Regions from separate parts of the Barnesiella sp. B2-R-119 genome, predicted to be linked through region 2. Evidence: riboswitches for the same ligand, from Rfam matches in the RefSeq annotation. Region 2 holds a riboswitch; each other region holds the start of a gene.

Region 1 (2,273 bases), on a different contig from region 2:
ATAGGGAGGAATAGCGTTTTCTACGTATTCCTCCTTTTGTTTTCGATGAACGTCCTTAGATTCCGACAGTATCTACTGAACCGCCTTTTACGGTTCAGCCGAAAATCCGTAGGGTAGGCATGAATTTTAGCGATGAACCACTTGTCAACAAACACATTCCGGACTTTTCGGTGAAAGGTTGATTCTTGCTTAAATTTCTATACAAAGTGTACTCCTCCTCTGTGTTTTGCACAGCAAAATATAGGGGAGGTGTCCGAAGGACGGAGGGGTTGAAAAAACGCAGCAAGGGGAACGGATTGGGCTGCAATCTCCTCCCCTGCCGTGTCCCGTAGTATTACGGGGTACTATGTTAGCCATATAGAGGAGACACCGAAGAAACAATAGTTTCTAAGGAGAGGGGTTGGAAAGATGGCATATAGTATTTTTGTAGTATTACTCCCTCTGTCACTACGTGCCACTTTGCCTATATTTTACATGGCAAAACGCAGGGGGAGAAGGGCGGGCTTTTCACTTTATGGTTGTGCAAAAGGGCAATTCCCTTAGATTTCCTACTGAGCCGATATTCTCACTGATTATCGACCTCGCTTGTAATAGTAAGAAAACCGACAAGTAAAGTTGAGAGACTCTATGAAAACACTATCTTTTCGGGCAGTTTCAGAAAAAATAAAAGTGCTATATTGATGGGCAATAATTCCCTGTTTTGGGAAACTTTCTTGATAAAATAATTCTAAAAGTTTTCCAAAACAGGAAACTTTTGTGTGTAGATTTGTTGTTTTCTTGGAAAGAATTTATGTACCTTTACACTCGCATTTCGGTTCGGTTGTCGCTGTGAGGCACAATCGATAAAAAGGGAATCGGGTGAGAATCCCGGACAGTCCCGCTGCTGTAATTCCTGCAAAAGTCCGTTGACACAGGCCACTGATAAAGAATCTGTTTCTGAATATCGGGAAGGCGTTTTCGGATTGGGAAAAGTCAGAAGACCTGCCGAAGTGGGAGAGAAGCAAATGAACGTTCGAGGAGGCGTTCGCAGTATCGAATCTTTAATAACAATCAGCATGGACTATGCATGTATTACCATTACGAAACGTGATGGATCCAAAGAGAACTTCTCGATTGAGAAAATCGAGCGGGCTATCGCTAAGGCCTATCGTGCCGACGGTATGAACGACGACGAGACCTCTATTAAACAAGTTACGGCCGAGGTTGCCGCTGCCATTGATAGGGAGAATATCTCGGTAGAGGAGATTCAGGATTTGGTAGAGCGCAAATTGATGATGCGCAATCCCTCGGTAGCGAAGAAATTTATCATTTATCGGGAGTGGCGTACCAAGGAACGTGAAAAGCGCACATCGATGAAGCAGGTGATGGACGGTATCGTGGCGGTCGAGAAGAACGACGTAAACCTGAGCAATGCCAATATGTCGTCTCATACACCGGCAGGGCAAATGATGACATTCGCCTCGGAGGTCACGAAAGATTATGCCTATAAATATTTGGTCGGGGTTCGTTATGGACGGGCACACCGGGAAGGCGACATACACATTCACGACCTCGATTACTATCCCACCAAGACGACCACTTGCGTACAATATGATTTGGAGGACATCTTCAACCGGGGATTCCATACCAAGAACGGTACGGTGCGTACGCCGCAGTCCATACAGAGTTATGCCACGTTGGCCACCATCGTTTTCCAGACCAACCAAAATGAGCAACACGGCGGGCAATCCATTCCGGCTTTCGACCATTTTATGGCGCCGGGCGTCTTGAAGAGTTTCCGCAAGCATCTCGAAAACGGGGTGGGCTTTATTTGTCGTTTGCACGGAATGGAAGATATGCCGGCGTTGAAAGATTTGTTTCGGAAAGAAATCGTTTCGATCGATATGACCGAAGAACAGAAAGCCGCTTTGGGCGAGCGTTTGAAAGAGATAGGGGTGAGCGTCTCTGCTGCCGAACTCGATACCGCTTGGCGACAAAGTTACGAGATGACTCGTAAAGATACGCATCAAGCTATGGAGGGGTTGGTTCACAATCTCAATACCATGCACTCTCGTGGAGGTAATCAAGTGGTGTTCAGTTCGATAAATTACGGGACGGACACTTCGGCCGAAGGCCGTATGGTCATGCGGGAGTTGCTTTCGGCGACTGTCGAGGGGCTTGGTAGCGGTGAAGTCCCGGTATTCCCCATACAGATATTTAAGGTAAAAGACGGTGTCTCTTACACCGATGAGGATTACGATGCCGCGATGGCCGATTTCGAGGGTGCGATGGCG
Region 2 (2,273 bases):
CCGGAACTGCTGTCCTTTGGGATAGGCGATAATCTTGTCGGAAACGAGGTTATAATAAACATCGGCCCCTGCATGAAACCCCGAAAGGAAACCCGTTTTCGGAGCGACAGCATAAGTAAATCCCACATTGTATTGCGTAGCGCTCTCGGGCTTCAACACCGAGTTACCCATATCGGCATAGTACAAGTCATTGAAGGTGGGCATGCGATATATCTGTTTATAAAAAGCGCGAAACACCCAATTGTATTTTTTAAACGGTTGATAAGAAAGAAATACCGCCGGAGTCACTTTACTTTTATTAGGCGCTTTTACTTGTCCCGATGCTTTCTCATCGACCAAAGTCGCCAAAACACTGGCCTGCATTTTCAAACGGTCGGCAAGAGAAAAAGCCGTTGCCGCCGAAATCCAGTGCGTGTACCGGTCGGCCGACATGTACTCCGACAAACCGTTCCACTGCATGTCGTATGCCACCGAGACGTCCCAATTTCTGAATATCGAATACTTATTGGCTACCGATACATAAACCTCTCGTTGTTTATACTGGTTGTCGACTCGCATCAGCTTATCGTCGTTATTCATATAATGGGTATAATCGAAAGCATACTTGGCATTCACCTTAATCCCATATTTGCGGGTAATATCCTGTTGATAGACACCCTGCACGAAAGAATTCCGGTCCCACAAACGCTCTCCGTTGCGCCACACGTTATTGACGATAGCCCCCGGAATCCCCCGCTCGGAACTATAATGATAAACATAGGTTTTCCAATAACCGTTGGGCAAGTAACCTTGCAATCCTCCTTCGAACCGAACGGCATCGATGTCTCCGTTTTTACGGGTAGCCGTGGTATCGTATGCCGTCTCTCCCGAAGGAGTCACCCGCCGGTAACGGAATTTATATTTCCCGCTCGAATTGATCCACTCGCTATTGAATGTCATGCTGACCGTCTCGCTAAGTTTATATTCAAACAAAACCGAAGGATTCAGCAAATCGAATGACCCGGCCTTCACAGATGCTTTCAAATGCGATTTTTCTCCCGGTTTAAATTTAGGGCGACGTGTCGTCAAATAGATAGAGCCCGCCGAACCGAACTCCCGAGCAGACTGGAATATCTCGCTTTTTTGACCGTTATACAACGATATTTCCTCTATATTTTCAAGCGAAAACTTGCCCAAATCCACTTGTCCGTTCTGAGCATTTCCCAACTGAATTCCATTATAATAAACACCCATGTGGTTTGTACCCATGCTGCGAATGTTGACAGTTTTCAATCCTCCCACGCCACCGTAGTCCTTAATTTGCAAACCGGAAAAATAACGTATGGCATCGGCGACCGAAAAACTATTCAACGCTTTCAGTTCCTTTCCGGTGAGCTTCTGCGAAGGAATCACTTCGTTATACCGATTGGCGGTAACCATTACCTCTCCCAATGTCTGTATCGAGTCAAGAGAAGAAGAATCGGCATTCGCTTGTCCCACACCGCAAAGCAGCGACACCATCATACCCCACACACATCGATAAAAAGTCTTCATCGGCCTATCCTTTCATAAACAGCCTTCGGGTATAATGCCTAAAAATCCATGCAAACAAGCGGCTTTATATTTACTCCGCAGATTCACAAGCTCTACCCCACGAAAGCTAATGACAAACAGCATGGCAGGTCTTCTGACTTACTCCGGTAACCGAGGCCTTCCCAATCGTCATAATCAGTGGCTTTCAGTATTCTCGGAACCTTTTTTGGAGTTCACAGCAGCGGGACTGTTCGGGATTCACACCCGATTCCCTTTTCATTCTACACCCCGACCGGGGCTTTGAAACCAATGCGTTGCAAAGGTAACATAAATTATCGACTCCTTTCTATTTTTTATTAAAAATATTCCAAACCAAACATACAATCCAATCGTTACTTCAAAAAAATAGAAATTTATTTTATCCGAAAAATAATGTGTACAAATTTGTATTAATCATAAATTTTACCGAATATTGTGAACATATTCGTTGAAGATAATACGCATGGAGGAAAACAAGATTTTGAAAAACAATAGTATCCCTCTGAAAATCTGGCGATTTTATATGGAAGGATTTCGAAACATGACCTTAGGTAAAACTCTTTGGGCAATTATCCTCATCAAGTTGTTCATCATGTTTTTTATCTTGCGGTTATTCTTTTTCCCCAATATCTTGCAACAGAAATACGATACCGACGAGGAGAGAGCCAACCAAGTCATCGAGAATCTCATTACTCCGAATAATCCTAAAAATCAACAATCAT
Region 3 (2,273 bases), on a different contig from region 2:
TTTTATTTCCCCAAAAAGACTTCCCTTACGCCATAGACCGTGAACCGGGAGATATTTGTTTAGCCGATCTCACCCGATGTGCAATAGACTTTCTGCAACAAAAAGGAAATGGTTTCTTTTTAATGATAGAGGGCTCCAAAATAGATTGGGCAGGACACTCCCGTGACGGAGCTACCAATTTCAGAGAAATAAAAGATTTGGAAGAATCGGTAAAATTGGCTTATGATTTTTATAGAAAGTATCCCGATGAAACCCTCATTATCGTTACAGCCGACCACGAAACCGGAGGCGTAGTATTAGGCAACGGAAATTACTCACTCAACCTACAAGCACTCCAATATCAAACAATGAGTGGAATAGCATTTACAAAAGAAATAGAAAATCTGCGTAAACAAAACACCGAAATTTCATGGGAAACTATACAAAAAGCCCTATCCCATGCCTTTGGCTTTTGGAGCAAACTCGACTTATCCCCCAAACAAGAAGCACATCTTAAAAAAATTTACGAAGAAACTATACACAACCAACAAGGGGACTTGATAAAATCTCTATATGAAAACAATGAACCGATAGCCGAAGCCGCCAAAACGATTCTCAACGAAATAGCCGAAATCACATGGTCTTGCAGTTCTCACACAGCGGGTTATGTCCCGCTCTATGCGATTGGGTTAGGAGCAGAAAACTTTCAAGGGAAACTCGACAATACCGATGTGCCCTTACTAATAGCCCGAATTGCCGGCTACGAATAATACAAAGACTAAGAAAAGAAAGCCTATCTATATATAAGATTTTTTAGAAAAAACATTGTAAAATAAAATAAAGGAAATAACTTTGTCCCTTGTAATCGGTTTGCTTTTATCGCGTTCGATAAAGCAATGAAAAGGGAATCGGGTGCAAATCCCGAACAGACCCGCTGCTGTGTAGTTCGATAGATTTTAGACAAACAACTACAATGCCACTAATCCAATGTGATTGGGAAGGCGTCTAAAATAGAACAAGTCAGAAGACCTGCCGGTTACATAATAAAATTTATCTCTTCGCGGATTAGGAGATAAAACGAATACTTTTCCGATAGAAATTTTTTGCGAAAGCAAAAAAATACACCATGTTATAGAAACACGCTTTTCTATAACATAGTTTATATATGTAAAATGATGCAGTTATGAGAAGAATGATTCCTTACAGTGTGGATATAACTGGGAATTTTGTTTATTCACCGCAATTAATCGAAGCACGCAAACAAGTTCAAGAAGGATTTCTAAATGCAGCACAATTACTGGAAATCGAAAATAAAGAAATCCAACACATTGTCGACACATGCAAACAGATAGGTTTAAAATGCGTTACCGATGGAGATTATAGATCAAACGGATACACGGATTTTTTTCATCATCTTCAAAACATTTCCAGGCACGAAACAGAACCAAACGATACGTCAGAAGAAAATGATAAATCTGTTATATGCGGGAAAATAGACTTCGACAATCATTTTTTATCGACGCCACCTGTCACAGAGCACTTTACCTATTTGACCGGAATTATCGGAGGCGACATGTATGCAAAAGCTCTACTACCGTCCCCAATGACTTTATTAGCCGAATTAATCCGTCCTGAGAACCGTCTTAATACAGGAAGATATTATCCCGACATCGAAGTGCTCTCCCATGATATTGCACAGACCTACCAAAAAGTAATTAGAGAATTTTACAATATGGGATGCCGATTCCTACAATTCAGCGACTATACTTGGAACTTAACGGGAGGCTGCGATATTCAACAAATATCCGAAGCAAATAATACCGACCTCGCATCTCTGTCTACCGTACTTGCTCGTTTGACCGAACTCTGCTTAAACGACAAGCCCGACGATATGTGCATATCCTTACAATTCGACGAGAAATGGTGGAATACCCGAGATCGAGAAAAAATAGCAGAAATACTACTCTCTACGCAAGCGAATGCCATAGCTTTCGACTTCGGTAATAGGGAAAATGAAAATATAGACTTTTCCATCTTGAAACATTGTCAAAGCAAAGACGTTATATTAGGGCTTGTATCGACTTCAAGCAGCCAACCGATATCTACCAGCACTATCACTCATCATATCGAAAACGCTGCACGCCTTCTACCATTGGAGTCTCTTCATCTCAGTTGTCAAGGCAATTTCAGGAATTTATCGGGAAACAGCTCGATTTCAGAACAAGAAATGTGGAACAAAATAGCGACAATGAAAAATATTGCAAAAACCGTTTGGGGAGAATAGAACGGGCTTC

The links. A riboswitch is a leader RNA that binds a small molecule or an ion and turns the genes downstream of it on or off. The one in region 2 is predicted to bind cobalamin.
Region 1: another riboswitch for cobalamin. It lies ahead of NBH06_RS09780 (anaerobic ribonucleoside triphosphate reductase); the one in region 2 lies ahead of NBH06_RS10840 (TonB-dependent receptor plug domain-containing protein).
Region 3: another riboswitch for cobalamin. It lies ahead of NBH06_RS11515 (uroporphyrinogen decarboxylase/cobalamine-independent methonine synthase family protein); the one in region 2 lies ahead of NBH06_RS10840 (TonB-dependent receptor plug domain-containing protein).

What each region holds. Positions count from the first base shown of each region.
Region 1 covers NZ_JAMOKL010000004.1:344,967-347,239, forward strand. The annotation lists cobalamin riboswitch at 796-1,003, shown strand; gene NBH06_RS09780 (anaerobic ribonucleoside triphosphate reductase) at 1,056-2,273, shown strand, end outside.
Region 2 covers NZ_JAMOKL010000005.1:119,445-121,717, reverse strand. The annotation lists gene NBH06_RS10840 (TonB-dependent receptor plug domain-containing protein) at 1-1,533, opposite strand, end outside; cobalamin riboswitch at 1,640-1,838, opposite strand; gene NBH06_RS10835 (DUF4492 domain-containing protein) at 2,015-2,273, shown strand, end outside.
Region 3 covers NZ_JAMOKL010000006.1:106,200-108,472, reverse strand. The annotation lists gene NBH06_RS11520 (alkaline phosphatase) at 1-749, shown strand, start outside; cobalamin riboswitch at 829-1,030, shown strand; gene NBH06_RS11515 (uroporphyrinogen decarboxylase/cobalamine-independent methonine synthase family protein) at 1,163-2,263, shown strand.